4 regions of the Paludibacterium flexuosum genome follow, and region 1 is predicted to be linked to each of the others. Evidence: predicted binding sites of a transcription regulator. Region 1 holds the regulator's gene; each other region holds the start of a gene.
What was found. The regulator sigma-54, encoded in region 1, starts transcription at its own class of promoters, with help from an activator protein. The targets are predictions, from matches to a motif close to CTGGCACGCTTCATGCTT.

Region 2: the regulator sigma-54 is predicted to act here: its motif matches at 5,343-5,360, upstream of adh (aldehyde dehydrogenase).
Region 3: the regulator sigma-54 is predicted to act here: its motif matches at 4,924-4,941, upstream of AACH39_RS16510 (dicarboxylate/amino acid:cation symporter).
Region 4: the regulator sigma-54 is predicted to act here: its motif matches at 4,525-4,542, upstream of AACH39_RS01920 (4Fe-4S dicluster domain-containing protein).

The regions. Positions count from the first base shown of each region.
Region 1 is NZ_AP029060.1:3,305,346-3,312,992, forward strand. It holds gene AACH39_RS15690 (DMT family transporter) at 1-333, opposite strand, end outside; gene AACH39_RS15695 (NAD(P)H-hydrate dehydratase) at 320-1,807, opposite strand; gene AACH39_RS15700 (flavin prenyltransferase UbiX) at 1,804-2,421, opposite strand; gene rapZ (RNase adapter RapZ) at 2,461-3,306, opposite strand; gene hprK (HPr(Ser) kinase/phosphatase) at 3,287-4,243, opposite strand; gene ptsN (PTS IIA-like nitrogen regulatory protein PtsN) at 4,236-4,697, opposite strand; gene raiA (ribosome-associated translation inhibitor RaiA) at 4,798-5,112, opposite strand; gene AACH39_RS15725 (RNA polymerase factor sigma-54) at 5,182-6,609, opposite strand; gene lptB (LPS export ABC transporter ATP-binding protein) at 6,616-7,344, opposite strand; gene lptA (lipopolysaccharide transport periplasmic protein LptA) at 7,347-7,647, opposite strand, start outside.
Region 2 is NZ_AP029060.1:1,523,616-1,531,262, reverse strand. It holds gene AACH39_RS07250 (PadR family transcriptional regulator) at 1-64, shown strand, start outside; gene AACH39_RS07245 (DUF1700 domain-containing protein) at 54-845, shown strand; gene AACH39_RS07240 (cytosine permease) at 999-2,279, shown strand; gene AACH39_RS07235 (LysR family transcriptional regulator) at 2,340-3,215, opposite strand; gene AACH39_RS07230 (PACE efflux transporter) at 3,308-3,733, shown strand; gene adh (aldehyde dehydrogenase) at 3,781-5,286, opposite strand; gene AACH39_RS07220 (sigma-54-dependent Fis family transcriptional regulator) at 5,564-7,435, shown strand; gene AACH39_RS07215 (YitT family protein) at 7,457-7,647, opposite strand, start outside.
Region 3 is NZ_AP029060.1:3,476,313-3,483,959, reverse strand. It holds gene metG (methionine--tRNA ligase) at 1-197, opposite strand, end outside; gene AACH39_RS16530 (MFS transporter) at 260-1,501, opposite strand; gene apbC (iron-sulfur cluster carrier protein ApbC) at 1,822-2,892, shown strand; gene murI (glutamate racemase) at 2,895-3,662, shown strand; gene AACH39_RS16515 (DMT family transporter) at 3,767-4,657, shown strand; gene AACH39_RS16510 (dicarboxylate/amino acid:cation symporter) at 5,034-6,263, shown strand; gene tauA (taurine ABC transporter substrate-binding protein) at 6,452-7,435, shown strand; gene tauB (taurine ABC transporter ATP-binding subunit) at 7,437-7,647, shown strand, end outside.
Region 4 is NZ_AP029060.1:396,986-404,632, reverse strand. It holds gene AACH39_RS01935 (hydrogenase 4 subunit D) at 1-818, opposite strand, end outside; gene AACH39_RS01930 (NADH-quinone oxidoreductase subunit H) at 828-1,766, opposite strand; gene hyfB (hydrogenase 4 subunit B) at 1,777-3,801, opposite strand; gene AACH39_RS01920 (4Fe-4S dicluster domain-containing protein) at 3,798-4,367, opposite strand; gene AACH39_RS01915 (lipocalin family protein) at 4,788-5,342, shown strand; gene AACH39_RS01910 (hypothetical protein) at 5,356-5,775, opposite strand; gene AACH39_RS01905 (hypothetical protein) at 5,953-6,294, opposite strand; gene AACH39_RS01900 (helix-turn-helix transcriptional regulator) at 6,487-7,629, shown strand; gene AACH39_RS01895 (GNAT family N-acetyltransferase) at 7,647-7,647, opposite strand, start outside.

The DNA.
Region 1 (7,647 bases):
CAGGGCCCAGGTGTAATTGATGGCCTGTGCTTCCTGTGCCGGCAGCAGGGCGTAGGCCTGGAACAGCACCAGATAGTAGGCAAAGGGGTTGATGGCGCCGAGCAGCAGCGAGCGCTGCCAGTGGGCGCGCCAGCTGGTGCGCAGTTCACCCAGCCTGCCCTGAACGCTGAGGATGGCCAGCAGGCAGAGCAGGGAGGCGAGATTGGCCCACAGCAGCAGTTGGGACGGGGTCAGGTGCTGCAGGCTCAGCTTGAAGGCGCTGGCGACGGTTGACCAGGCCAGGACGGCGCCGAGTCCGGCGAGGGTGGCGCGGCGTTGGTCACGGCTGTGCATGGGTCCCCGGGAGAGTGCGCAGACGGGGCAGCAGACGGTTGAGTTCGGCGGACAGGGCGGTGGCGGTGGCCGATGCGCTCAGGCCGATGGGACCGCCCTGCTGCCGGGTGTAGTGGTTTGCCACGCAGCCGTGGACGTAGGCGCCGAGCGAGGCGGCGGCAAACGGGTCGAGTTTCTGGGCCAGCAGGGCGCCGATCAGGCCGCTCAGGACATCACCCTGACCGGCTGCGGCCAGGGCCGGCCCGCCGCTGGTGTTGACATGGTAGTAGCCGTCGGGGCCGGCGATCAGTGTGCCGCTTCCCTTGAGCAGGGTGACGGCATTCAGTCGGGCGGCCAGCGTCCTGACGGTGTGCAGGCGGTTTGCCTGCACGGCGGCGGTGTCGGTCTCGAGCAATCGGGCGGCTTCGGCCGGGTGCGGGGTGATCAGGCTGGGCCAGCGTCGTTCGGCCAGCTGGTTCTGCAGCTCGCTGGCGCCGGCGAGCAGGTTGAGGGCATCGGCGTCCAGCAGCAGGGGGCCGGGGTGGGCGAGTGCCTGTTGCAGCAGTTGCCGCGCGCGCAGATCCTGTCCCAGTCCGGGACCGATGACCAGTACGTCACAGTCGGGCAGGGGATCGGCGGGCCGGATCATCAGTTCGGGCGCGGTCGGGTCGACGGCAAGCCGGTCGTCCAGGGTGGCCAGCAGGACTTTGCCGGCGCCTGCCGCCAGGGCGGCGCGGCCGGCCAGCAGGGCGGCGCCCAGCATGCCTTCGGCGCCCCCGGCGATGGCGAGGGTACCGAAGCGGCCTTTGTGGCTGTTGTGGGGGCGCAGCAGGGCGCTCAGGTCGACCGGATGATAGACCGCCCCTTCGGGGGCTTCGCCGGCCCAGCCCGGGTGCTGCAGGGTGTCGAGGTAGATTTCGCCGGCCAGGTCCGGTCCGTCACCGGTCAGCAGACCCGGTTTGTGACTGAGGAAGGTCAGGGTGGCATCGGCGCGCAGCACCCGGTTGCGGGCGGTGCCCTGCCAGGCATCGAGTCCGGTCGGTACGTCGAGTGCCAGGGTCGGTACATGCAGAGCCTGCAGTCGATCGAGTAGCGCACACCAGAAGGGATCGAATGGTCGATCTGCGCCGATGCCGAACAGACCGTCCACCAGCAGGTCGGGGCGGGTGGCATCGGCCGGCAGCTCTGCCAGGGTCGTGCCTTGTACGGCTTGCCAGGCGGCCAGTGCCTGGCGTGCCGCCGCCGTTCTGGGGGCCGCCGGCAGCAGCACTTCGGCCCGGAATCCGGCGTGCAGCAGGGCGGTCGCGCAGACCAGGGCATCGCCGCCATTGTTGCCGGGGCCGGCGGCCAGCAGGATGTGGGCGCCTGTCGGCCAGCGAGCTGCTATCCACCGGGCGGCAGACTGGCCGGCGCGGGCCATCAGGTCGATGCCCAGTGTCTCGGCGCGCTGTTCCAGTGCGCGCAGGGCGGCACCGCTGTAGATGGCGCTGCTCATGGCCGGGTTTCACCCCAGCGCTGGATCAGGTTATGCGGTACCCCGAGCTGGTCCATGATGCGTGCCACGATGAAGTCCACCATGTCGTCGACGGATTTCGGGTGGGTGTAGAAGCCGGGGCTGGGGGGCAGGATGACCGCGCCGAGGCGGGCCAGCTTGAGCATGTTTTCCAGGTGCAGGGCCGAGAAGGGGGTCTCGCGCGGGACCAGGATGAGTTTGCGGCCTTCCTTGAGGCTGACATCGGCGGCCCGCTCGATCAGGTTGTCCGACAGGCCATGGGCGATGGCCGCCAGGGTGCCCATCGAGCACGGGCAGACCACCATGGCATCGGCCGGGTTGGTGCCCGAGGCCACCGGGGCAAACCATTCTTCGCGGCCGAAGACTTTCAGTTGGCCGGGTTCGGCGCCGCTTTGTTCGATGAACCATTGTTCGGCGTCGGCCGGACGGCCCGGCAGGGTGAGTCCCAGCTCTTGCTGGGCAACGACCTGGGCGGCCTGGGAGTAGAGCACCCAGACCCGCACGCCGGCGGCGATCAGGCAGTCGATCAGGCGCAGGCCGTAGGGCAGGCCCGAGGCGCCGGTCAGGGCAACGGCGATGGTTTGAATCTGGCGCATGGTGATGCTCGTTCGGTGAACGGGCCGCGTGCGGCGGCCCTAGTCGGCATATTGTAACTGGCGGTGGCGAAGCATGATTTGCTGGTCAGGGAAGCATTTCGCCAGTTGCTCGGCAATGTAGACCGAGCGGTGCTGGCCGCCGGTACAGCCGATGGCCACGGTCAGGTAGCTGCGGCTTTCCTGGTTGAAGCAGGGCAGCCAGCGGGCAATGATGCGGCGGATGTCTTCGGTCATTTCGGCGACGGCGGGCTCTTGCAGGAAGAAGTCGATGACGGGTTGATCCTTGCCGGTCAGCGGCCGCAGTTGCGGGTTGTAGTAGGGGTTGGGCAGGCAGCGCACGTCAAAGGCGAAGTCCAGATCGAGCGGGACGCCGTGCTTGAAGCCGAAGGATTGCAGTACCAGGGTCAGGCGGCTGCTGTCTGCCGACACCAGGTCCTTGACCCAGCTGCGCAGGGCATTGGGAACGAGGTCGGTGGTGTCGAAGCGGGCGCCGAGTTCCTGGATGCTGCCCAGCATGTCTTTCTCGGCCAGGATGCATTCGTTGATGGTCAGGAGTCCGTTGCCGGCCAGCGGGTGGCGGCGGCGGGTTTCGGAAAAGCGTTTGACCAGGGTGTCGTCCTGCGCTTCAAGGAACAGCAGGCGCACATCGACGCCTTGTTCGCGCAGCTTCTGCATTTCATGGGGCAGCGCACCGAGGGAGGGGCTGGAGCGGACATCCACGCTGATGCCGATCTGCTCGAAGCCGTAATCCTGATACAGCGACACGGCCTCGCTCAGCATGGTGGCGGGCAGGTTGTCGACGCAGTAGAAACCCGAGTCTTCCAGCGCCCGCAGGGCAATGGATTTTCCCGAACCGGATTGCCCGCTAATCAATATCAGTTGCATGTTCCTGATCCTTCAGGAAATTGGTGTGACGTTCGATGAATTCGCGCGTGCTGTCGATGCCGCGCAGTTGCAGGATGTAGTTGCGGACGGCGGCTTCGACCAGAACGGCGAGGTTGCGACCGGCCGCCACCGGCAGGACGACCTTGCGCACCGTGACGCCGAGAATGTCCTGTGTTTCCGACTGGATGTTCAGCCGGTCGAGGGCCTGCATGGCCTGATCGTTGGCCTTGACCAGGTGGATGATCAGTTTCAGTACTTTCTTCGGTCGTACGGCGGTTTCGCCGAAGATGGTGCGGATGTTCAGAATGCCCAGCCCGCGTACCTCCAGGAAGTCGCGCAGCAGAGGCGGGCAGCGTCCTTCCAGGGTTTCCGGCCCGATCCGGTAGAGTTCGACGGCATCGTCGGCCACCAGGCCGTGGCCGCGCGAGATCAGGTCCAGGGCCAGTTCGCTCTTGCCCATGGCCGAGTCGCCCATGATCAGTACGCCGATTTCCAGGACGTCGAGGAAGACGCCATGCAGTACGGTGGAGACGGCCAGCGCGCGAGCCAGATAGATGCGCAGCACATCCATCAGGTACGGGCTTTCCAGCGGGGTGGACATCAGCGGCACGCTGTGGGAGTGGCAGTAGTCGCGCAGCAGTTTCGGTACCGGCTGGCCATTGGCCACCATGACCACTGACATGCTCTTGTGGAACAGTTGGTCGAGGGCGGTTTTGGCCGCCGACTGTTCCAGTCGGTTCAGGTAATCGACCTCGGCGAGGCCCAGTACCTGGACACGGTTGGGGTGGATGAAATTCAGGTGGCCGACCAGCGCCAGCGTAGGGCGCTGTTCGTCGATGCCGATAATGTTGTCGGCGCCCGCCGTCCCGACAACCCAGCTGAGATTCAGCTTTTGCTGGTTTTCCTGGTAAAGCTTGCGCACGGTTATGCTAGGCATGGGTCGACCACTCGGAAAGAATCTGGTAGAGCTCGTCCACGCTTTGGGCGGTGAGCATTTTTTCGCGCAACGGGCGGCTGGAGAAGAGTTGCGCCAGCTCGGACAGGACCTGCAGGTGCAGGTCGGTGGCCTGTTCCGGTACCAGCAGGACGAACAGGCTTTGTACCGGTTTGCCGTCCGGGGCATCGAAAGGAATCGGCGCTTTCAGGCGGATGAAGATGGCCGCGGCTTCCTTGAGTCCCTGGGCTCGGCCGTGGGGAATGGCAACCCCCTGACCCAGGCCGGTGGAGCCGAGTTTTTCTCGGGCAAACAGACAATCGAACACCTCGCTGCGGGCGATGCCGCAGGTATTTTCCATCAGCAGACCGACCTGCTCGAAAACCCTTTTCTTGCTGCTGACGTCGAGGTCGAGCAGGATGTGCTCGCGGGAAAGAATCTTACCGATCTGTTTCATAGCGTTTGGCGGCATCGGAGGCCGGGCGGACCGGCTTCGTCAAAAAGTCTGGCAAACAAAAACGGGAACCCGAAGGTTCCCGGCAGTACTGAATGTCACTTTACAGCGAAGCTTCCGGGTGGGCGCCGCGGTGCTCGGTCTGCTTTTCCTTGAACTTCAGCACCTGACGGTCCAGCTTGTCCATCAGCAGGTCGATGGCGGCGTACATGTCGGCCTCGGTGGCTTCGACATGGATGTCCTTGCCGGACAGGTGAACGTTGACCTCGGCTTTCTGGACCAGTTTGTCCACGGACAGGGTAACGGAGACATCGATCAGGTCGTCGACATGGCGGCTGATGCGCTCGAGCTTCTCATCAATATAGTCGCGCAACGACGGGGTGATCTCGAGGTGAAGACCAGTCACTTTGATGTTCATAACCCTTACTCCTTACTTTGTTGCCATGATGACTGCACGGTCGGGTCGGCCGTACAGCCGGATGTTGGATTACAGAGCCTTTCTTTGATTGACCGGCGCTATCTGCATGGCTTCACGATACTTGGCAACGGTACGTCTTGCAACCTGAATTCCCTGGCTGGATAGCTGTTCGGCAATGGCGCTGTCTGACAGTGGCCTGGATGGGTTCTCCTGTTCGATCAGCCTGCGGATATGTGCCTTGATGGCGGTGGCGGAGCATTCTTCGCCACTGTCGGTTTCCAGGGCACTGCCGAAGAAATATTTCAGCTCGAAAAGTCCCCGGGGACAGAGCAGATATTTCTGGGTGGTGACTCTGGAGACGGTGGATTCGTGCAGCCCGAGCTCATCGGCGATATTGCGCAGGATCATCGGCCGCATGGCCACTTCGCCTTGTTCAAAGAACGCTTGCTGCTTGTCGACTATAGCTTCCGACACTTTCAGGATAGTGTCAAATCGCTGTTGAATGTTCTTGACCAGCCACCGTGCCTCTTGCAGACGACTGCCGAGATCGCCGGATTGCTGGCGGTTTTCCGACAGCATGCGGGCGTAGATCTGGTTGACGCGCAATTGCGGGACGGCGCTGCTGTTGAGCTCGGCCACCCAGCGGCCTTTACGCTTTCTGACGGTGACGTCCGGGGTGACGTAATGGGTGTCGCGCGCGTCGAAGCCGCTGGCCGGACGCGGGTTGAGGCGGGCGATCAGGGTCTGGGCTTCGCGCAGGGCATCGTCGCTGGTGCCCAGCAGCTTGCGCAGGCGGGTGTAGTCACGGGCGCCGAGCAGGGCCAGGTGCTGCGCGATGATGTCGCCGGCCAGGGATTTGCCGGGGGTGCTGGCCGGTAATCTGGCCAGTTGCAGTTGCAGGGATTCGGGCAGTGAGCGGGCGCCGACGCCGGGGGGGTCGAACTGCTGCAGCATGCGCAGGCCGACGGCCAGTTCATCTTCGTCCAGGGCCAGCTCTTCGGGCAGACTGGCCACCAGTTCGGCCAGCGGCGTGGTCAGGTAGCCATCGTCATCCAGTTCTTCAATCAGCAGTTGCACGACGGCGTGGTCGCGCTGCGGCAGGTCAATTTCTCCCAGCTGCGACAGCAACAGCTCGCGCAGGGTCTGATGACAGGGCACATTGTAAAAGGGGTCGAATTCGTCGTCGTAGCTGCCACCACTGCCGGTCCCGCTGCCGCTGCCCCAGTCCTGCAGCGCTTCCATGCCCGGTTCGCTCGCCGTGTCCTGCTCCTGCTGCTTCGGGACCTCTTCGCTGTGGCTGCTTTCCATCGGGCGCTCCGGCAGGCCGGGTTCGCCGGGAGTGTCTTCATCGCGCTCGAGCAGCGGGTTTTCCAGCAGATAGCGTTCGACTTCGGCTTGCAGTTCGACCGTCGACAGTTGCAGCAGCTTGATCGACTGCTGCAATTGCGGCGTCAGGGTCAACTGCTGGGAGACTTTGAGCTGGAGGCTTTGCTTCATGATGGTTTACAGATGGAAATGCTCGCCCAGGTAGACTTTGCGCACCCGCTCGTCGTTGACCAGTGTTTCCGGCTCGCCGGCAGCCAGCACGGCACCGTCGCTGATGATGTAGGCGCGGTCGCAGATCCGCAGTGTTTCTCGCACGTTGTGGTCGGTGATCAGTACGCCGATACCGCGTTCCTTGAGGAAGGAAATGATCTTCTGGATGTCGATGACGGCAATCGGATCGACCCCGGCAAAGGGTTCATCCAGCAGGATGAAGCGTGGCCGCGTGGCCAGCACGCGGGCAATTTCCACCCGGCGCCGCTCGCCGCCGGACAGCGACAGGGCATTGCTGTTGCGCAGATGGGCGATGTTCAGGTCATCCAGCAGCAGGTCGAGCTCTTTTTCCAGTTCGTCTTTCTTGAAGCCGGTGATCTCCAGAATGGCGCGGATGTTTTCGTCGACCGTCATCTTGCGGAAGATCGAGGCTTCCTGCGGCAGATAGCCCAGCCCGAGCCGCGCCCGACGGTGGATCGGCATGTGGGTGATGGACTGCTCGTTGATGGTGATTTCACCGTCATCGGCACCGACCAGACCGACGATCATGTAAAAGCTGGTGGTCTTGCCGGCACCATTCGGCCCCAGCAAACCCACGACTTCGCCACTCTTGATCTGCAGCGAGACATCCTTGACTACCGTGCGGTTCTTGTAGCGCTTTTTCAGGCGCTGCACTGTCAATACGCTATCGGTCATGATCACTTTCCGGCGCCGCTGCTGGCGTCTTTCTTTTGTGGCTGGATGATGGCGGTGACCCGGCCCTTGTTGGCGGTATTGCCGCTGCCGCCCTGGCTCTGATAGACCTGGGTTTCGGTGTTGTAGACGATGACGTCGCCGATCAGCAGGTCATCCCCCTTCTTGACGCGGGCATTGGTGGTCAGGATGGCGGTATGGGTGACCGTGCTGTAGTCGATGCGCTTGGCCTGCCCGTCGATCCAGACATTTTTCTTTTCCGGCGTATCATCCGCCTTCTGACGGAAGGTGACCAGCTTGCCGGTG
Region 2 (7,647 bases), 1.8 Mb from region 1:
AGAAATCAACGATGTGCTGGATGACACGGCACATGGCAATCAGGAGAAAGAACATGAAGCGTGATGATTTTCTCGAGCGCCTGGCACGTGCGCTCCATGGCCTCCCCCCTGCCGAGCGGGAGGAGATTCTCGCGGACTATCGCAGCTACTTTGCCGATGCCCTGGCGGATGGCCGCCAGGAAGAGGAGGTCGCCCGGGCATTGGGTGAACCGGAGCGGCTGGCCCGCGAGCTGACGGCTGAACGCCATCTCAAGCAATGGGAAGCCCACAAGACACCCGCCAATCTGGGGCGGGTGCTGTCGGCGCTGGCGGGGCTCAGCGTGCTGAACCTGCTGCTGGCCATGCCCTATCTGGTGGTGATGACGGTGCTGGGCAGCCTGTGGCTTGGTGCCCTGATGATGTTGCTGGGTGGCTTCCTGATGGCAGGCAGCTGGGCCACGCACGCGCTGATTGGCTGGCCGCAGCTGGGGTATGGGCACGCCATGCGGCAGTTCACGCTGTACGGCCATCAGGAAGGGCGCGAGTCCAGTGTCCAGATCCATACCGATGCATCGAGCGGTGCGATGCAGATTCTGGTGCAGGATGACCATAGCAGCGTCAGCATTCGCAATGCCTCGGACGGCAGCCTGAAGCAGCTGGCGATTCAGGATCCGGATGGGCAGGTCGTGATCAACGGCATGATGGGCATGCCGCGTGCCGGCATGCTGGTCACCGGGCTGGTGATGATGCTGATCGGCGGGTTGGGCAGCGTGCTGGGCTGGAAGGTGATCAGTGCCCTGTGGCGGGGAACCGGGCTGTGGTTGCGCTGGCAATGGCGCTTGTTGCATGAGGAAAGCCGACCATAATCAAAGAGATGTGTCGGTGTTGCCCTTGAGTAACTGTTAAAGTCAATATATTTTGAAGTAAAGATATTATTGGTTTATGATGGTCGGCAGAAATATCACCATTATCTGATTTTGACAGTGGCCGCCTCCGGCAGCCAACCGGGTAATACGCACATGACTCAAGCTTCTCATTCCGCCACCGTGCCGGGATATCGCATCGCGCTGATCATTCTCGGCATTGCCGTGTCGCCAGTGCTGCTCGCCGCCTCGGCGCTGGGCAGTCATCTGGTGTTGGGCGACGCCCTGCGCGCCATTGTTACCGGTTCGCTGGTGCTGTGTACCATCGCCTGCCTGACGGGCTGGATCGGCGTCACGGCACGGATGAATACCTATCAGATTGTGCGATACGCATTCGGCACCCAGGGCAGCCGTGCCATCAATGTGTTGTTTGCCATCGCCCTGTTTGGCTGGACCTGCGTGACCGCCAACAGTTGCGGGCATGCGCTGCAGGATCTGCTCGCCATGTTTGGCTGGCAGGTGCCCATGCTGCCGCTGGTCTGCCTGGGCGGGGTGCTGTTCATCGGCGCCACGGCCTTTGGTTTCGAGGTTCTGGACAAAATTGCCCTGGTTGCCATTCCGATCCTGCTGGGGCTGCTGGCCTGGAATCTGTCGCGTTTCTTTGGTGTGGCGCCGTTCTCGGCGCATAGCCAGGTCAATACCATGAGTATGGGCGTGGCCACGTCATCGGTCGCCGGCACCTTCATGATTCTGGTGACCACCATGCCCGATTTTTCCAGCATGGTGCACAACCGGCGTCATGCGCTGATCGGCGCCGTGCTGTCGATGGGCATTGCCTATCCGGCCCTGTTCGTCGCCGGCGCCGTGCCCTGCGCCCTGAGCGGCAAGGTCACGCTGGTCGCGGCCATGGCACTGGCGGGGGCCGCCCTGCCGACAGTGGTCATGCTGCTGATTGCCACCGTGACCGGCAATGCCGGCAACCTGTTCCAGGCGACGCTGGCGACTTCGACCTTCGTGCGGGTGATGCCGCGGCCGCGCATTACCCTGCTGCTTGGCGTGCTGGCTTGCCTGATTGGCAGCCAGGACATCCTGGATCTGTTCATTCCCTTCCTGGTGTTTTTGGGGATTTCGGTACCGCCGATTGCCGGCATTTACATCACCGACTTCTTCCTGCATCGCCGCAAGGGCTATCACCCGGCGGATCTGGCGCTGCAACCTGCTGTTCCACTGCCGACGTTTGTCATCTGGGGGCTGGCGACGGTGGTCGGTCTGCTGGCTTCGCGCCAGATGATTACCCTGACGGACATTCCGGCACTGGATGCCCTGCTGGTGGCGGCGGGTCTGTATGCCTTCACCAGCAAGGTACTGTCGCGCGGCAAGGGGCGTCAGTTGCGCCATGCTTCGGGCGATGCCTGTGAGGGTAGTCGCGCTTCCTGATCTTGCTGAATCCACGAGCGGCCCGGCCGGCAGGGGAAACCCGCCGGCCGGGCCGCTTTGTCATTCGGGGCTGGCTGGTGTGGCAGCCTGCAGGATGGCGCTCAGCAGCCAGGTCCCGGCGGGGCCGAGCGGACGTTCCCGGCTCCAGATGGCCTCGACCGTCACTTGCCGTGGCCAGCCGGGCAGCGGCAGGGGGACCAGGCCTGCGCCATAGCGGCGCACCAGCCAGCACGGCAATTCAGCCCAGCCCAGCCCGGCCTGGGTCATTTCCAGCAACATCAGATAGCTCGGGGCCGACCAGCAGTGTCCGCCGGATGGCCCCGGACGATCGCCGTGGATGGTGCTGAGGCGCAGGGCGCGGATCGTCGCCAGTTGAGCGCTGCTCTGTATGCCGGATTGGGCCAGAGGATGGCTCTGCGCCAGATACAGCGCCATCTCGTTGGGCGTTGGCAAGGGCTGCGACACCATGCCGACCGGATAGGCGGCTTGTCGCTCGACAAAGCCAAGATGGGCCCGCCCGCTATCGACCAGCCGGATCAGGTCCTCGCACTCGGCAATCAGACATTCCAGCTCAATCTCCGGGTATTGCCGGGCAAAATGCTGTTCGACGGCTTCCAGCCGGTCTGGCTGCCAGGTATCGGACATGGCAACGCTCAGCCTGGGTTCGTGGCCAGCCTGCAGACCGGCGGCGGTGCGCAACAGCCGGTCGTTGGCCATCAGTACCTGTTCGGCCTGGGCCAGCAGCTGCCGACCCGCCCGGGTCAGGGTCGGAAACTTGCTCTGACGATCAAACAGTGTGACCCCCAGATCGATTTCCAGATTGGCAATGCAGGCACTGATGGTGGACTGACTTTTGCCCAGGCGGCGTGCCGTGGCGGAAAAGGAGCCGCAGGACGCCGCTGTGGCAAACACTTGCAGCGCTTCCAGATTGGGCATGACCTATCGCCTTTGTCGATGGATATCAACTTTGGAGCATCGACTATTTTGCGCATCATGCCAAGTATCCGAAGATGAAAAGGAGGTTTGCCATGCTGGCTGACAAATCCCCGCTGGAACGCGCTTTGCAGGCCATCGGCTTTGAGGTGCTGGCCATTGTGCTGGTGACGCCGCTGTTTGCCTGGTGGATGCAGACACCTCTGCTGGCCATGGGCGGGCTGGCCGTGGCCAACTGCCTGATCGCCTTGTTGTGGAATGTTCTGTTCAATCGGCATTTTGATCGCTGGTTGCGTGCACGCGGTTTGGCCAAGGCCTGGAGAGTCCGCGCCATGCATGCCCTGCTGTTCGAGGGCGGGCTGATGCTGGTGTGTCTGCCGCTGGCCATGTGGTGGCTGGATCTGGCGTTGTGGCCGGCATTGAAGCTGGATATCGGGCTGAATCTGTTTTTCCTGCCGTATACCTATCTCTATCACTGGGGTTATGACCAGTTGCGCCTGCGTCTGGTCGGGGCGATCTGACAAACAAAGCGCCGGGGTTTCCCCCGGCGCTTGTCTGTGCCTGGCGCTCAGAAGAAGCCCAGCTTGTCCTCGGAGTAGCTGACCAGCAGGTTCTTGGTCTGCTGGTAGTGCTCCAGCATCATCTTGTGGGTCTCGCGCCCGATGCCCGACTGCTTGTAGCCGCCAAAGGCCGCATGAGCCGGGTAGGCGTGGTAGCAGTTGGTCCAGACACGGCCGGCTTCAATGTGACGACCCATGAAGAAGGCAGTGTTGATGTTGCGGGTCCACACACCTGAACCCAGTCCGAAGAGGGTGTCATTGGCGATGTGCAGTGCTTCTTCGGTGTCTTTGAACGTGGTCACCGAGACCACCGGGCCGAAGATTTCTTCCTGGAAGATGCGCATCTTGTTGTTGCCATGGAACACCGTCGGCTGGATGTAATAGCCGTCTTCCAGCCCGCCGCCCAGATGGGCGCGGCTGCCACCGGCCAGCACCTGTGCGCCTTCGTCGCGCCCGATCTGCAGATAGCTCTGGATCTTGTCCATCTGCTCCAGCGAGGCCTGGGCGCCGATCATGGTCTGCGGATCGAGCGGATTGCCCTGCTTGATGGCGGCAACGCGCTTGAGTGCGCGCTCCATGAAGCGGTCGTAGATCGACTCGGCAATCAGCGCTCGACTCGGGCAGGTGCAGACTTCGCCCTGGTTGAGCGCAAACATCACGAAGCCTTCGATGGCCTTGTCGAAGAAGGCATCATCCTTTTCCGCTACATCGGCAAAGAAGATGTTGGGCGACTTGCCGCCCAGCTCCAGCGTGACCGGGATCAGGTTCTGGCTGGCGTACTGCATGATCAGCCGGCCAGTACCGGTTTCGCCGGTAAAGGCGATTTTGGCGATGCGCTTGGAGCTGGCCAGCGGCTTGCCGGCTTCCAGACCGAAGCCGTTGACGATGTTCAGCACCCCGGGTGGCAACAGGTCGCCCACCAGTTCGGCGAACACCAGAATCGACATCGGGGTCTGCTCGGCCGGTTTCAGGACCACGCAGTTACCCGCCGCCAGTGCGGGCGCCAGTTTCCAGGCGGCCATCAGGATCGGGAAGTTCCACGGAATGATTTGCCCCACCACGCCCAGCGGTTCGTGGAAGTGATAGGACATGGTGTTCTGGTCGATTTCACCCAGCGTGCCTTCCTGGGCGCGGATGCAGGAGGCGAAGTAGCGGAAGTGATCGATGGCCAGCGGGATGTCGGCCGCGCGGGTTTCACGGATTGGCTTGCCGTTGTCCCAGGTCTCCACTTCGGCCAGCAGGGCCAGATTGGCCTCCATGCGGTCGGCAATCTGGTTGAGCAGGATGGCCCGCTCGGTCACCGGCGTATGACCCCACTTGAAGCGGGCGGCGTGGGCCGCATCCAGTGCCAGCTCCACATCCTGCTCATCGGAACGCGCCACTTCGCACAGCACCTTGCCGGTCACCGGGGTCAGATTCTCGAAGTAGCGGCCATTGACCGGAGGTACCCACTTGCCGCCGATATAGTTGTCGTAGCGTGGCTTGATGGCGATACCTGGCTTCAGTTGTGTCATCTCTTTCTCCTTGTGTCGCTTGTTGTGGTCGTTCCCGTCGGGACGTACAGCCAGTACAGCACACGCCGTGCCAGGAAATTTCGATCGTGCGCTGCAGCAAGCGGCATGTGCCGTTTTGCAAGCATTTACTCTAATTTCTTTTGCGCAGCAGCATGACTGACCCTTGGGATGGGCCTTGCAGCCGAGTTCGCAACAACCATAATCAGTGCATTGAAGCAACGATGGCTGTGTCAGGCTGCGACACCTGTCGCAGTGTCATGACACAGTGGAGGACGGCATGACCGATACCCATTCCCTGACCTTGCACGAGGCGCGCAAGCGCTTCTTCGATGGCTCGCCGTTGCCGGACGGCAGCGTACCGCCCTCCATCCTGTCGTCCTGGCGGCGTTGTCTCGGCCTGGGCCTGCCGGTGGATGCGCGAGGCAGCGAGCGGCTTGAGCAAACCGTGTTGCGCGAGCGACTGGACGCCAACGCCGACTGGTTGCAGTGGGCCAGACCGCAGATCGATACCTTGTTTGAAAGTGTGGTTGATGATGGCCATGTGGTGATTGTGGCCGATCGTCACGGCGTGATCCTGGAGGAGATGGGCCATCCTGCCTTTCTCGATAAGGCCGAGCGGGTGGCGCTGACCCCGGGCATGGACTGGAGCGAGCAGCACCGAGGGACCAATGCCATCGGCACGGCGCTGCTGGCCGGGCAGGTGACCCGGGTGCGTGGCAGCGAACATTATCTGGAGCGCAACCGGCTGCTGTCCTGTCAGGCCTCGCCGCTGTTTGATCCCTTCGGCCAACTGCTGGGGGTGCTGGATGTTTCCGGCCTGCCGCGCAAGCTGGGTCCGATGCATGGTCAAAGGGTCGAGTCGGCCGCCCGCCTGATCGAGCAGCGCCTGTTTGCCCAGGCAACCCGTCAGGCGCGCACCTTGCTGTTCCATGTCGATCCGGCGCAACTGGCCACGCCGCGGGCGGCGCGGCTGGCCTTCGATGGCGAGGAGCGCCTGCTGGCGGCTGATCGTAGTGCCTTGCAGGCACTGCAGCTCGACTGGTCGGCACTGGGGCGGCTGCAGTTTGCCGATCTGTTTGGCGAGACGCTGGCGCACTGGCAGTCACGTGCCGGCGAGCATCGCGCTTTGCTGGCGCATGGCGAGCGTCTGTTCAGTGGTCGTTTACTATTGCCGCATCCGGTGGCCCAGGCCACGCCAGTATTGCGTACGGCCCGGCCAGACCGGCGTGCGGAGGTGAGCAGCCCGGCGGAGGCGGCGGCGTCCGGCCTGCCGCCCGCCCTGATGCAGACAGCCCTCAAGCTGCTGCAGGCCGATATTCCGGTGCTGATCCTCGGTGAAACGGGTACCGGCAAAGATAAGTTTGCCCGTGCGCTGCACGAGCAAAGTCATCGGCGTGCCGCCCCCTTCGTGGCGGTCAATTGTGCCGCGATTCCGGAAGGGCTGATCGAGGCCGAGTTGTTTGGCTATGAGGAGGGCGCGTTTACCGGTGCCCGGCGTCAGGGCAGCAAGGGGCGTTTGCGCGAGGCGCAGGGCGGTGTGCTGTTTCTGGATGAAATTGGCGACATGCCGCTGTCGATGCAGGCGCGGCTGTTGCGGGTGCTGCAGGATCGTACCGTGACGCCTTTGGGCGGCGGCGGCAGCCATGCGGTCGATTTCCGCCTGGTGTGCGCCACACACCGCGACTTGCGTGCCATGGTGCAGGCCGGCACGTTCCGCGCCGATCTGTACTATCGGCTGTGTCACTATCCGCTGTGTCTGCCTCCGCTGCGTGAGCGTGGCGATGTGGCCCGGGTGGCGCAGCAGCTGCTGGATCAGGGCGGCGCCGCGCGGCGTGGCATCGTGCTGTCTCCGCAACTGGCTACCGCGCTGCGACGCTATCGCTGGCCGGGCAATTTGCGCGAGCTGGCCAATCTGCTGCAAACCCTGCTGGCGCTGGTCGATGATGGGACGGTGCTGACGCTGGCGCATCTGCCGCTCACACTGCAGGAAGAGATGCAGCAGGCCGGTGCCGAGCCGGCCACCCCGGGCATGGTCGCCGGCATGCTGGCCCAGTTCGGTGGCAATGCCAGTGCGGCGGCGCGCGCGCTGGGTATCAGTCGCAGCACGCTATATCGCAAGCTGCGGCAGGAGGGCGGGAACGGCCGTTGAGCGTTGCGGTGCGTCCGGGCTTCAGGCGGCTTGATAACGTCCGGGGCGGTGATTCATGGTGATTACCAGGTTGAGTGCTACTGCGCCAATCAGCGAGGCCAGCAGTGCCAGCGGACTGACCACCAGCAGGGAGGCCGCGACGATCAGCACATCGACCGCCATCTGTAGCTTGCCGGCGCGTATTCCGCTTTTCTCCTGCAGGTACAGCGCCA
Region 3 (7,647 bases), 170 kb from region 1:
CCCTGTTTCTCGGCCGCCAGCATGATGGGCGTACCGTGCGTATCGTCGGCGCAAACATAGTGACAGGTATGGCCACGCATCTTCTGGAACCGAACCCAGATATCGGTCTGGATGTGCTCGACCATATGACCGAGGTGGATGGCACCGTTGGCATAGGGCAGTGCACTGGTCACCAGAATCTTGCGTTTGCTTGTCATTGTTTTCGTCCTTTTAGCGGTAACTTACAGCGTTCCAGTATAACAGCAGCGGCAGGCACCGATCACGCGCCCTTTTCTGCCAGACGACCGCCCGGTGCGCGGTCGGCCATGGCCACCCCCACCATGCGGCGCGACAGAAGGAAGAACATCAGCGCCAGCACCAGTACCAGCAGGGCATATCCGGCATAGCCCCCTTGCAGATAGGCCTTTTTCAGCCCCTCGATCCCGCAAGCGTAAACCGCCATCGAGATCATGGTCATGCTGGCTGCCACGGCCCCCTTGGCGATATCCGTCGCCGTCAGGGCAAAACGGTACAGTACGGCAAAAGCCAGGCCCTCACCCAGGGTAATCAGGCTCATGCCGGCAATCAGGAAATAGAACTTCACGGCCGGAAACAAGACCCCGGCCACAATCACTGCCACCCCCGCCAGGGCCGGCAGACGACCAACGGCCACCGAGTGGCCCAGCGGCCAGCGGTCGCCGAACTTGACCAGCAACAGATTGCCGGCGATCAACGCGCCGATCACCGGCAACTGCCACAGGCCATACTGCAGGATCGACATGCCGGCATCCTGCACCAGCATCACCGGCGACAACGCAATCCAGCCCAGCAGCGGCAGCGCCAGCAGCGGAATGCACAGGGCAGAGGCGACAAAGCGGCGATTGGCGAACACGGTGCGGTAATCACGTGCCAGCTTGCCGGCACTGAAGGCCTGCTCGCCGCGCACCACGGTTTCCGGCATCGAAGCAATCAGGCCCACGAACGAAATCGCCGCGAAAACCGCAATCACCAGGAAACTGGCGCGCCAGGGCCAGACATTCACCATGGCCGCACCGGCTACCGGACCAACCAGCGGCGCAATCAGCGCCACATTGGCCATCAACGCCGTCACCTTGACTGCGGCACGTTCTTCATACGCTTCCTGAATGGTGGCGTAGCCGACTGCCGAAATGAAGCACAGCCCCATACCCTGCAACACGCGCAGCACCATGAAACTGATGATGTCATGCGACCACAGGCTGCCCAGGCAGGCGAGAATAAAGAACGCCACACCCCACAGCATGACCGGACGACGGCCGATATGATCGGACAGCGGCCCCATCAGCCAGGGCAGCAAGGCGCCGCCGAGCAGGAAACCGGTCATCGAGGTCGGCACCCAGGAGGCATCGACACCGAATTCACGCACCACGGCCAGCATGCCGGGCTGAATCATGTCATTGGCGATGTAAACCGAGAATTCGAACAAAACCAGAGCGAGCGGGAACAACAGGGTAGCGGGAGAGAGCGCCGCGTGTTTCTGCATGACAAACCTTTCGAAAAAGAACAAAGAGGCCGCTCCCCTCCGGGCCGGCCTCCAGCGTGCCCGAAGCAAAAACCGGGCATGACGCTTAAATTCAACGACTTAGATTGTATCACATCAAACGAATCGACGATATACTGTCCGACAGACAACGCAGTCACCCCCATCTTGCCTCCGGCCAGACCCGCCGTCATTCAGCCAAGTCCGACAAAATGGCAGCGAACGCCAGCTGAATCGCGCTAAAATCAGGCCTGACGCAACGCAATAATTTGAGTAAAATACTCGGGTATTACACCACACGTCCACGGCACCGAGCACACACCATGAGCAAGCAGATCGATACCATTCTGGCCAGCCAGATCGACCCGATTACCCGCAAAGCCTACCGCTGCAAGAACCTGCAGCACGACGCGCAAGGCATCCGCTTCGATGTCGTCCTGCCCTACCCGGCCAACAGCCGCCTGGGCAAAGTACGCGCGCAGTTCGAGACCGCACTGGCCGAGGTGGCGGAAGGACGCCCGCTGACCATCAACGTCAGCAGCCAGGTGATCAGCCATGCCGCCCAGCGTGGCGTGCCGCTGATTCCCGGCATCAAGAACATCATCGCCGTGGCCTCCGGCAAGGGCGGCGTCGGCAAATCCACCACCGCCGTCAACCTGGCGCTGGCACTGGCCGCCGAAGGCGCTCGCGTCGGTTTGCTGGATGCCGACATCTACGGCCCGTCGCAGCCGCTGATGATGGGCGTGACCGGCAGTCGCCCCGAGTCGCCGGACGGCAAGCACATCAAGCCGGTGCTCAGCCATGGCGTGCAGGTCATGTCGATCGGCTTCCTGGTCGACACCGACCAGGCCATGGTGTGGCGCGGCCCGATGGTTTCGCAGGCACTGCAGCAATTGCTCAATGACACCCAGTGGGACGACCTCGACTACCTGGTGATCGACCTGCCCCCGGGTACCGGCGACATCCAGCTCACCCTGGCCCAGAAAGTCCCGGTCACCGGCGCCGTGATCGTCACCACCCCGCAGGACATTGCCCTGCTCGATGCCCGCAAGGGCCTCAAGATGTTCGAAAAAGTCGGCGTGCCGATCCTCGGGCTGGTCGAGAATATGGCCATTCATGTCTGCTCGCACTGCGGCCACGCCGAACACATTTTCGGCAGCGGCGGCGGTGAGCGCATGGCCAGCGAATATGGCGTCGAGCTGCTGGGCTCGCTGCCGCTGGATATCGCCATCCGTACCGCCACCGACCAGGGCAGCCCGACCGTGGTCAGCGCCCCGGACAGCGCCGCCGCTGCCAGCTATCGCGAGCTGGCGCAGCGTGTCGCCGTCAAGGTCGGCGAACAGGCGCAGGACTTCAGCAGCAAGTTCCCCAAGATCGTGATCAAGCACAACTGACCATGATTGCCATGTTCGACTCCGGCCTGGGCGGGCTCTCGGTCTGGCGTGCCGTGACCCGGGCCCTGCCACAGTGGCCGGTCAGCTATTTCGCCGACCAGGCCTACCTGCCCTACGGCGAAAAAACCCGCGAGCAACTGACCGAGCGCAGCCTGCGCATCGGCCGCTTCCTGGCCGATCAGGGCGCGGCCATTCTGATCGTGCCCTGCAATACCGCCACCAGCGCCGCCGTCGATGCCATGCGCCAGGCCCTGCCCCTGCCGATCATCGGCATCGAGCCGGCGGTCAAGCCGGCGGCCGCAGCCAGCCGCACCGGTCGCATTGCCGTGCTGGCCACCGAATTCACGCTGAAAAGTGCCCGCTTCCGCTCCCTGCTGCAGCGCCATGCAGGCAAGGTGGAAGTCCTGCCCCGTCCCGGCACCGGCTGGGTCGAACAGGTCGAGTCCGGCGACCTCGACAGCGCACAGGCGCGAGACACCGTGCGCCAGGTGATCGAACCTTTACTGACAGAAAATGTCGACCACATTGTTCTGGGCTGTACCCACTATCCGTTTCTGGCACCGCTGATCCGCGAGATCGCCGGCCCCGACGTGATACTGGATGACCCGGCGGACGCCATTGCCCGCCGCGCCGTGGCGCTGCTGGCTGGCAAGATGCCTGCCCAGCCCCATGACTACCGTTTTTACACCACGGCCAATCCGGCCGACATGTCCGACGTATTACCGGTTCTGATCGGACAACCGTACCCGGTGCAGCAAGCCGGCATCTGAGATTAAACCGGAAGGCCCCCGACCCTCCCTGTGGCAACATGGAGGGCGGGCGCGTTTTTTCATTTTTTGCGAGAAAGCCTTTCATGCACAAAACACCCAGCCCAATGCATTACCTGATGCTGATGGCCATTGCCCTGATCTGGGGGGCCCAATTCATCTTCAACCAGATCGTGATTCACGAACTGCCGCCGCTGACCCTGGCGGCCGGCCGGGCGGCCATCGGTGCCCTGACCCTGGCCGGCATCGGCCTGTTCATGCCGGATGAGCGCCGCCATGCCGCCGTGGCAGCCCGTCGCCTGCTGCCCACCTATCTGCTGCTGGCCTTCTTCGAAGCCCTGCTGCCGCTGTTCCTGCTCGGCTGGGGCCAGGCACGCGTGGAGAGCAGCGTGGCCTCGATCCTGATGGGCACCATTCCGATCTTCACCATCTTGCTGGCACCGGCCTTTGTCCAGGGCAAACACTGGAGCCTGTCCTCGATCACCAGCGTGGCCGCCGGCTTTGTCGGCATCGTGATCCTGGTCGCCCCCGGCCTGTCGGGCAACTGGGCAGACAACCTGCTGGGCGAACTGGCCGTGCTGGGCTCTGCCGCCAGCGTCTCGGTCAGCCTGCTGATGTTCAACCGCCTGGGCAATCTGTCGCCGGTCATCACCGTGCGCAACATCCTGGCGCTGGCCGCCTTGCCGCTGATCGTGCTGGCGCTGATCATCGACCGGCCCTGGCAGTTGCATGTCAGCCATCAGACCCTGCTGTCCCTGCTGATTCTCGGCGTCTTCTGCGCCGGCATCGTCTATCTGATGTTTGCCCGCCTGATCCAGATGGCCGGCTCGGTCTTCACCTCACTGACCAACTACCTGGTACCGCTGGTCGGCGTCCTGATCGGCGCCTTCATTGGCGGCGAGCGCGTCGGCCTGCACGCCTGGATTGCCCTGCTGTTCATTGCTTCGGCGCTGGTATTCAACCAGCCGGCCCTGTTGCGTCGCTGGTTCAAACGATGACCTCTCCCCCCTGCGGTGCCGGGCGCCGCAGGGGGAGGCATGCATTCAAAAATCCTTATTCGGATCGAATATTCCCCGGCAATGCCATTTGAGTAATTTTCATGCCAAGAAAGCGGGCTTCGTGGCAAAAAAACTGCAGGTTATGCATAAAAGTATGGTTGCCATACCAGATATGAAGACAGCTCGCAGCAGGATGTCTATAATCGCCCCCTAGCTCTTTCAGAGTTTTCCTCGCCTCTTATCAGAACAATATCAATACATTGACCGAGGCACGGTTCGTCGTTGCCACAGCGCCAGACAGCGCCATAACCATAACAGCCAGCTCCAGGCAACGACGTTTAATGGAACATGCTATCTCAAGGGACACAACACACTCATGAAGTCAAAGAAACTCACCCTGTTCATCCTGCTCGGCATGGTACTGGGCATCCTGACCGGGATGTTCGTCCGCTCCGGCACGACGGACCCTGCTGCACTCAAGTCCTTCGCCGACAACGTCGGCATGCTGACCGACATCTTCCTGCGCCTGATCAAGATGATCATCGCCCCGCTGGTCTTCACCACCCTGGTGGCCGGCATTGCCCGCATGGGCGATGGCAAGAGCGTGGGCCGCGTCGGTGCCAAGACCCTGATGTGGTTCATCTCGGCCTCGCTGCTGTCGCTGACCCTGGGCCTGATCATGGTCAACCTGTTCAAGCCGGGTGTGGCCGTCAACCTGCCGCTGCCTGACCTGCACGCCGATGCCGGCATCAAGGCCAGCGCCATGAGCGTCAAGGACTTCATCACCCACGCCTTCCCCAAGAGCGTGTTCGAAGCCATGGCCAACAACGAAATCCTGCAGATCGTGGTGTTCTCGCTGTTCTTCGGCACCGCCTGCGCAGCCCTGGGCGAACGCGCCAAGCTGCTGGTCGATCTGATGGACGTTGCCGCCCATGTCATGCTGAAAGTCACCGGCTACGTCATGGCCGTGGCCCCGGTCGCCGTCTTCGCCGCCCTGGCCGCCACCGTCACCAAGGATGGCCTGGCCATCCTCGGCACCTATGGCAAGTTCCTCGGCGAGTTCTACCTGTCGATCGGCCTGCTGTGGACCCTGCTGATTTTCATCGGCTTCCTGTTCATCGGCCCGCGCGTCCTGACCCTGGTGCGCTCGATCCGCGAACCGCTGCTGCTGTCCTTCTCGACCGCCAGCTCCGAAGCCGCCTATCCGAAGACCCTCGAGCAACTGGAACGCTTCGGCGTCTCCAACAAGATCGCCAGCTTCGTGCTGCCGATGGGCTACTCGTTCAACCTTGACGGCTCGATGATGTATTGCACCTTCGCCACCATCTTCCTGGCGCAGGCCTTCAATATCCCGCTGACCCTGACCCAGGAAATCACCATGCTGCTGATGTTCATGGTGACTTCCAAGGGCATGGCCGGTGTGCCGCGCGCGTCGCTGGTGGTGATTGCCGCCATGCTGCCGCAATTCAACATCCCGGAAGCCGGCCTGCTGCTGATCCTCGGCATCGACCACTTCCTGGACATGGGCCGCTCCGCCACCAACGTGATGGGCAACTCGATTGCCACCGCCGTCGTGGCCAAGTGGGAAAACGAGCTCAAGCACTGAGCATCCGAAACGCGACACTGACACGCCATGCCTGCCGGCATGGCGTTTTTTTTTGCCCGCCGCCGCCCTCCTCCTGCCATGTCCCACTGTTTTATATAAGCAAATGAGATTAAGTTCTTTTTCTTTAGATCATTTGGTTGCTAGATTGACCACAGTCGTCACAATAAAACCCTGCAAGGAGAGAAAGAATGAGGCACTGGACTACCCGCGTACTGCTGCTCGGCGCACTGAGCCTGAGCACCACCCTGGCCGCCGCCGGCGACAGCATCACCGTCGGCTATCAAACCGGCATTGACCCGACCAAGATTCCCCAGGCCGATGGCGCCTACGAAAAAGCCACCGGCAGCACCATCAACTGGCGTAAATTCGAAAGCGGCGCCGAAGTCATCGCCGCCGTCGCTTCCGGCGATGTCGTCATCGGCAACATCGGCTCCAGCCCCCTGGCCGCCGCCGCCAGCCGCGGCCTGCCGATTCAGGCCTTCCTGGTCGCCGATGAAATCGGCGATGCCGAAGCCCTGGTGGTACGCAACGGCAGCAAAATCAGCAAGCCCCAGGACCTGATCGGCAAGAAAGTCGCCGTCCCCTACGTCTCCACGGCGCATTACAGCCTGCTGACCGCCCTCAAGCACTGGAACATCGACGCCAGCAAGGTCAACATCATCAACCTGCGGCCAAGCGAAATCACCGCCGCCTGGCAGCGCGGCGACATTGACGCGGCCTATGTCTGGGACCCGGCACTGGGCAAGGTCAAGGTCAGCGGAAAAGTCCTGACCAGCTCCAGCCAGGTCGCCCAGTGGGGAGGCCCGACCTACGATATCTGGATTGTGCGCAAGGACTTTGCCGAGCAACACCCGGAAATCGTCCAGCGCTTCACCAAGGTCTCGCTGGACGCCATTGCCCAATATCAGGCCAACCCGCAGGCCTTCATCGCCAACACGGCCAATCTGGAGAAAATCAGCCGTCTGACTGGTGCCGCACCGGCCGATGTCATTGCCGGCCTGAAGGGCAACCGCTTCCTGGGGCAACGTGAACAGCTGGTCCGCCTGCAAAAACAGTTCGTCAGCGATGTCACCCATACCGCCCAGTTCCTCAAGGCCCAGGGCAAGGTTGACAGCCTGCAGTCCGACTACAGTCCCTGGATCAACAGCCAGTTCGTCAAGGCAGCCCGCTGATATGAGCCTCTCCGTCCGACACGCCAGTGTCTTCTACCCGGGCCAGGCACAGGCCGCGCTCGCCGATGTCTCGCTCGACATCGGCGAGCAGGACCTGACCGTCGCCATCGGCCCCTCGGGCTGCGGCAAAACCACCCTGCTCAACCTGCTGGCCGGCTTCCTGCAGCCCACCCAGGGCCAGGTACAGTTCGACGGCCGGCCGGTACTCGGCC
Region 4 (7,647 bases), 710 kb from region 1:
CAGCCGATGATTTCCGGCACCTGACCGGCCGAGTAAATGGCACGGGCAAAGATATACACCCCCACCTTGACCATCGAGGCCGCGTGCAGATAGGCACTGACCGGGGTCGGCGCCTCCATGGCATCCGGCAGCCAGACATGCAGCGGCAACTGCGCCGACTTGCCCCAGGCCGCCAGCATCACGCCGAGGAACACCACGATCTTGGCCTGCGGCGTCAGACTGGCGATACCGGTCAGGGCAAAGGACCCGGTCTGGGCAAACAGCCAGCCGGCCGCGACATACAGGCCCAGCGCCGCCACATGGGTCACCAGCAGGGCCTTGAGGGCCGACTTGAGTGCCTTCGGCTTCTGGTAGTAACCGATCAGCCCCCAGGAGCAGGCACCGGTGATTTCAAAGAACACCAGCTGGCCCAGCAGGGTGGAAGACAGCACCAGCCCGGCCATGGCCCCGATGAACACCAACAGATAGGCGTAGTAGCGCGGCTTGGCGACATGCGGGTGTTCCCGGTTGCCTTCCGACATATAGGCCGTGGAATACAGCACCACCAGAAACCCCAGCACCACCACGGCAATGGCCACCAGGGTGCTGAGACGGTCAACCGTGATGCCGATCAGCGGCATGCCCGCCAGGGAAAAAACCCCGGTCGTCAATGCCAGCTTGCCGCCGGCGGCGAAGGCTTGTGCCAGTGCCAGCGTGCCGAGCGAGGCGAGCGCAGCAAACAGCGAGGCAATCCATTTGGCGGCCCGCGCCGGCGCCAGCAGAATCAGCGCCGCCCCGGCAAATGGCACCAGAATGGTCGCGAGAGCGATATTCTCCATGATTGCTCCTCAGAGACCGGTGAGATAAAAGACGAAGGACAGCGCCGCCAGACCGAAGCCGACCCAGGTGACACGCGAGGTCAGCAGGAAGCGTCCGCGCGCCATGCTGTTCTCGATCAGACCGGCCAGCAGGAATACCAGCAGCAACTTCAGAGGCAGTACGATCAGGGCGATGAGCAAGGCGCCGGCATCGGCCGACGAGGCAATGCCGAACGGCAGAAATACCCCCAGCAGAAACTGCGCCATCACCACTTTTTTCAGACCCAGTCCCAGCTTGAGCAAGGCCAGCGACGGACCGGAATACTCGGTCAGCGGCCCTTCCTGCAGCTCCTGTTCGGCCTCGGCCATGTCGAATGGCAGCTTGCCCATCTCAATAAATACGGTGAAGGCAAAGGCCAGCATGGCCAGACCGATCGCCGCCGGCGACTGCAGATAATTGCCGCCGATGCCGGCGCCAATCGCGCCCAGATTGGTCGTCCCCTCGATCAGCGCCACCACCAGCAGCGACAGGATCATGGTCGGTTCGACCAGAATGCCCAGCGTCAGCTCGCGACCGGCACCAATCCCGGCGAATGAACTCCCGGAGTCGATCCCCGACAGCGAGAAGAAGAAGCGCACCAGGGCAAACAGATAGGCAAAAGTAATCAGATCAGCCAGCGCCCCCAGAGGCGAGTGACGAATGAACGCCGGCAGCGCCATGGCCATCAGGAACATGGCACCGACAATCACATAGGGCGTGAGCCTGAAAACCATGCCGGAGGCCGCCGGAGCAATATCCTGGCGCTTGAACAGCTTGATGATGTCACGGTAGTCCTGCAGCACGCCCGGGCCGCGGCGCGAATGCATGCGGGCACGGATCATGCGTGACACACCGGTCATCAGGGGCGCCAGCAACAGCAGGATCACCCCCTGCAGCACGGCCAGCAGAATCATGTTCGGGTTCGGCATTGCAATGCTCCTATCGAACCGAGACCAGCAGCAGCGTGACCAGGGCCACGACCACATACAGGCAATAAACACGGAAATCACCACGCTGCAGCCAGGCGATGCGTCGGGCCAGCTGCTGCACACCGGCAACAATCGGGGCGATCAGGCGGGCATCCCACTGCGGCTCCAGCCGGGTGGCGCCATCCACCGCACCGGACAGGCCGCGATCGAACCAGGCCGACAGGCTCAGCGTCTGACGCAGGCGGTACAGACCGCCGAACATGAAGCCCACCGGCTGTGACATGCCTTCCGGCGACACGGTCATGCGCTTTTCCGTGACATAGCCGCAGGCCCAGGCATCGCCGGCATGGCGACGCGCCACGCGACGTCCCTGCATGGCAGCGATCAGCAGGAAAGGCAACAGCGGCAAAGCCAGCAGCAACAGTGCCAGCAGCGGCGTCGACACCACGGCCGGGGTGTTCAGTTGCCCCGAATGCAGCACCAGACCCTGGGCAACCGGCAAGACGAAGCCCCCGGTCAGCGAGGCGGCGACCCGGGCAAACAGCGGGGCCAGCCACGGCGCACCGACACCGGCGCCGATGCACAATACGGCCAGCACCCCCATCGCCAGCAACATGCTGTAGGGCGCTTCCTCCGCATGCTCGGCATGTTCACTCATGGCCTGCCCGGAGAAGGTCATGCCCCATGCCTTGACGAAGCACAGCGCCGCCAGGGCACCGGTCAGCGCCAGCATGACGATGGCGACCGGACCGGCCAGCCGCATCATGAAGTCGCCGTCATGGCTCATGGCGAACAGGGCCTGATAGCTGAACCACTCGCTGACAAAGCCATTGAGCGGCGGCAAGGCACAGATCGACATGGCGCCGATCAGGAACACCAGGGCAGTCAGCGGCATGCGGCGCGCCAGTCCGCCCAGCAGGGTCATGTCGCGGGTATGAGTGCGATACAGAATGGCCCCGGCGCCAAAGAACATCAGGCCCTTGAACAGCGCGTGGTTGAACAGATGATAGAAGGCGGCCATCAGCGCCAGACCGGCCAGCGCGATGTGACCGGTCGCCAGGCCAAGCATGCCGGCACCCACCCCCATCAGGATGATGCCGACGTTTTCCACCGTCGAATAAGCCAGCAGACGCTTGATGTCCTGCTCGGCCAGGGCATACAGCACGCCCAGCACGGCGGACACGGCGCCGACGGCCAGTACCAGCAGCCCCCACCAGCTCGACTGGGCCCCCAGCAGATCAATCCCGACCTTGATGATCCCGAACACACCGATCTTGACCATCACCCCGGACATCATGGCCGAGGCATGCGACGGTGCCGCCGGGTGCGCACGCGGCAGCCAGCTGTGCAGCGGCACCATCCCGGCCTTGGCACCAAAACCAAGGAAGGCCAGCACAAACACCAGCGAGGACAGCCCCAGCGGCAGCTTCAGTCCGCGGAAAGACTGGAAGTCCAGGCTGCCGCTGCGGCTGTAGAGCAGGAAGAAGGCCACCATGATCAGCACCGAACCGGCATGGGCGATCAGGAAATACAGCAACCCCGCCCCGACCGACTCTTCATCCTGATCGAAGATCACCAGGAAGTAGGACGCCAGCGACATGGCTTCAAAGAACACCAGGAACCAGAAGGCATTGTCGACCACCACCAGCGCCAGCATGGCGGCGATGAAGGTATTCATGAACAGCCCCATGGCCCAGGCGCCACGTCCCTGATATTCGCGTACATATGACTGCGAGTAGATTGCCGCCAGCATCGCCAGCACGGAGATGACCGCCACCATCAGGGCTGCCAGCATGTCCAGACGCAGGGTGAAATGAGCAAAGGAAAACGGACCGGCCAGATCGAGCATGAACACCCGCCCGGTCAGCAGGGTCGGCAAGGCGGACGCCAGTCCGGCAAAACCGCCGAGCAGGCCGGCCAGCGCCGACAGATTGATCGCCAGCCGCTCGCAGCGTGCCGCGGCGACCGAAGCCACGCCGCCGGCCAGGAACAGCAGCACCGACAACAGCAGATAACCCAGTGGCATCAGACTCATTTTGGCTCCCGGGAGAAATCGATCGAGACGGCAGCATTCAGCGCCTCACCGGCATCGGCACGCTTGCTATCGGCATCCTGTGCCAGCGTGCGGTGATCGATCAGTCGCAGCGCCTTGGTCGGACAAACTCGGACACATTCGGCCCCCGTGGCGCGGAAGTCGCACAGATCGCATTTGACCGCCACCTGCTTGACCCCCGGCTGCCAGTCCAGCATCGGATCCAGCGTGGCCGAGGTATCCGCCCCCGTGGCAGCGCCGCTGGTAACCGGCGGTGCCTGGTAGAGATGGCTGACCGCCACCACGCCGCTGACCGGGGTCCCGGAGGGGGTAATGGCGCCAAACGGACAGGCAATCGCACACAGCTTGCAGCCGATGCACAGCGTCTCGTTCAGCACTACCGCATCGCCTTCATGGGTAATGGCCTTGACCGGGCAGACGCGCGCACAGGGCGCGTCCTCGCAATGGCGGCATTGCACCGGCGCAGTCACCTGCCCGGTTCTGACCACCGTCAGACGTGGATGCGCCTGCAGGCCTTCAGCCTTGTGCACCATGGTGCAGGCCGCCATGCAGGTGTTACATCCAATACAACGTGTTGGCTCCGCAAAAACGAAGCGGCTCATAACCAATCCCCCGAAAAATCGACGCCAGCCTGCAATAGGGGCCTTCCATGCCTTGTCGCTGCGATGCGGCGAAACGTGCGCACGGAAGGTCTCCGCTCATGCATTGCACATGCCGTGCCAGCTCTCGTCTTTGCGGCAAAACAATTTCACCGGGGAATTATTCCCTTTGTCGCCAAGGGATTGGCCTGTATCAAGCCGGGGAGGTGCGGGCTGAGATGTCGACACCTGCGTCAGCACTTCGACACAAATGACGAAACCGGGGAAGAAAAATGACACTTCGACATCAAATCAGACGCGACAAGCCGGGGCCAAGTCGGGATAATCATTCAGGGCCTCATGCCCACGCTCGTACACTCAGGAATCAAGATGAAAAAAAACCTGCTTTTCCTGCTTTGCACACTACTACCCCTGGCGTCACAGGCAGACTCGCTCACTGCCATCCCGCGCCTCGACGTCAACCGCTATCTCGGCACCTGGTACGAAATTGCCAAGTATCCGAACTGGTTCCAGCGACATTGCGTCGCCGACACCACGGCGCAATACGATCTGAACAGCGACCATCAGCTGTCCGTACTCAATCGCTGCCGCAACAGCAAGGGGGAGATCGAACAAGCCAGCGGCATCGCGCGCCAGCTGGGAGGGCCCGATTCCGCCAGACTGGAAGTGAGTTTCGCCCCGACATGGCTGCAGATTGCGCCATTGGTATGGGGCGACTACTGGGTCATCGACCTGGATGCGAAATATCAGCTGGCCGCAGTCAGCGAGCCAACCCGCAAATATCTCTGGATCCTGTCGCGCACACCGCAAGTCAAACCTTCTGCCTATCAGAGTTTGCTGGCGCGCCTTGAAGTGATGGGATTTGATACGTCCGGGCTGACCCTGACCCCTCAGACCGGCATGACGGCCGATCAGCCGAACTGAGTCGTGCCCGGGCTCAGGCCCGGGCAATCAGGGAAGACGGGGAAGCGGCGGAGGCCGAAGCGAATGCGGCCTCAAGACCCGCCCTGCCGGATGCGACACGCGGACTGAGACGCCACTGCGCCATCAGCGCCGCCTGTCTGAACTGTTGTTGCAGCTGGGCAAAGCCGTCCGACTCCCCCTCTGTCCCGGAAGCCGGGTTATCTGCAGCCGCCTGCACCGGCGCAGGCCCCCGCATGGCGGCAGGCACGGACGGCACGCTGCTCACCACCCCCATCTGAGCCAGACTGAGCCCTGCCCCGGGCATCAGTCCGGCATGATCTGGCGGGTCGCCCTGATAGCCAGGGGTGGCGGCCACGCCGGCCAGGTCACTGGCATGACTGCTGGGCATCAGCGTGAGCGATGCCGGACTGCCGGGCACGATCGGGAAATCCATCCAGACTCCTGTTCTGATGCGACCACGCCAGACAGGCCCATGCTCAACGGCGTGTATCGCACACTAACAGCTTTGTCAGACAGTCGAACGGCAAAATTCCCGAAATCGGTTTTGAAATAATTACCAATTGTTAATGATGACCTTGTCCTAGAACAGAGCAGCCGGTTCGGACAGGGCTCAGGCACTGGTCTGCAGCAACGCGCCGGGGCGATGCAAACCATTCCCCTCCATGCCGGCAGCCACATGGCGCATCATCTGCGACACGGCCAGACGGCCCGGACCATGATGCAGTGCGACCCGCTGCAACATCGCCTCGACCAGCAAGGGATGACGATGGCGAACACGCCGCGCCGCCGCCTCAAGCGCCAGCACCTTTCCGACCTTGCCCAGCTTGACTGGCATGACATGACCATGCTGAGGCAACTGCGCCAGGGCAGCCGCCGCAGCGAGTGCATATGGGCTGGCCTCGGCCCGGTGGTGATGCAGGGCATGCACGACGGGATGAACAGACAACGACATAACAACTCCGTATGAGGGGAGCCCTGCGATCAGGGCGACATATCGGAGAGTTTGTTGAAATGGCAAACGACTGAATCTAGGCGAATTCCTAAACTGACAGCCGCAGCCGGTCATTGGCGGTCAGTGGAACACTTGATATGCACCGCGCAATATATGCTATAAACATATATTAAACCCCTAACGGCGCTGGCGATGATCGACGCACACAGCCTCTCCCATCTCATCCACCTGATTTATCGTGCAGCCGAAGACCAGCAGGCATGGCCCGCCTTCCTGGCTGCCTTTGCCCGGACATTCCATGGCGGCCCCAGCGCCTTGTTCATGCATGACAGTCAATGCGGCGATTTATCCCGCCAGGGGGATAAGATCATGCTGCTGGAGTATCACGACTACGATTCGGCGTATGTGGAAAGCTATACGCGTCACTACGCCGCCTGCAGCCCATGGACCCGCGCCCAGGCCCAATTTCCGCCCGGCCAGGCCGTCCTGTCGGAAATGCTCTGTCCGACAGACGCGCTGATCAGGACCGAGTTCTATCAAGACTGGCTGCGCCCGCAAGGCTTGATGTATTGCCTGGGCGGACTGGTCAGTCGCGACAATGGCCATACCATCATGCTGGCCACACTGCGCAGCGCCGGACAACCCGCCTTCGACCAGCAAGATCTGCGACATTACGATCTGCTGCAGCCCCACCTGAAACTGGCACTGGCCCTGCATCGCCGGCTGAGTCTGCTGAGCAGTCTGAACGGCGCACTGGATTCCCTGCCCCTGGCCTTGTGGTTGTGCAACCGTGAGGGCAAGGTGTTGCATGTCAACCAGGCAGGGCGACAGATCGCCAGCCGGCGACGCGGATTATGGATTGACGAAGGCGGAGGGCTGCACAGTGAACAAACGAGCGAAGATGCCGGCCTGCAAGCCGCCATGCTGCGCGCCTGCGGACACCAGGACGCCGGACATCGCAGCGGCAGCGCCCTGGCACTGAGCCGCCCTGACTCCACCACCACCCTGACGGTCATGCTGGCCCCCGTGAAGGAGGGGGCGACCGGACTGAGCGATGACACCCACGTCATCGTATTTGCCACCGACCCGGACGAGCGCACCTATGCGCCGGAGGAGCTGTTGATCCAGCGATTCGGCCTGACGCGCCGCCAGGCACAACTGGCGGGCTGGCTGATGCTGGGGGAGGACCTGAAGAGTTACGCCCGCCATTTCGACGTGGCTTACGACACGGCACGCAGCCACCTGAAACAGGTTTTTCTCAAGACAGGGGCACGTCGTCAGGCAGAATTGATCCGTATCCTGTTATCGGTGATGCCGACACAGAACGAGTCCTGAGGCCAGGGCGGGCAGGAT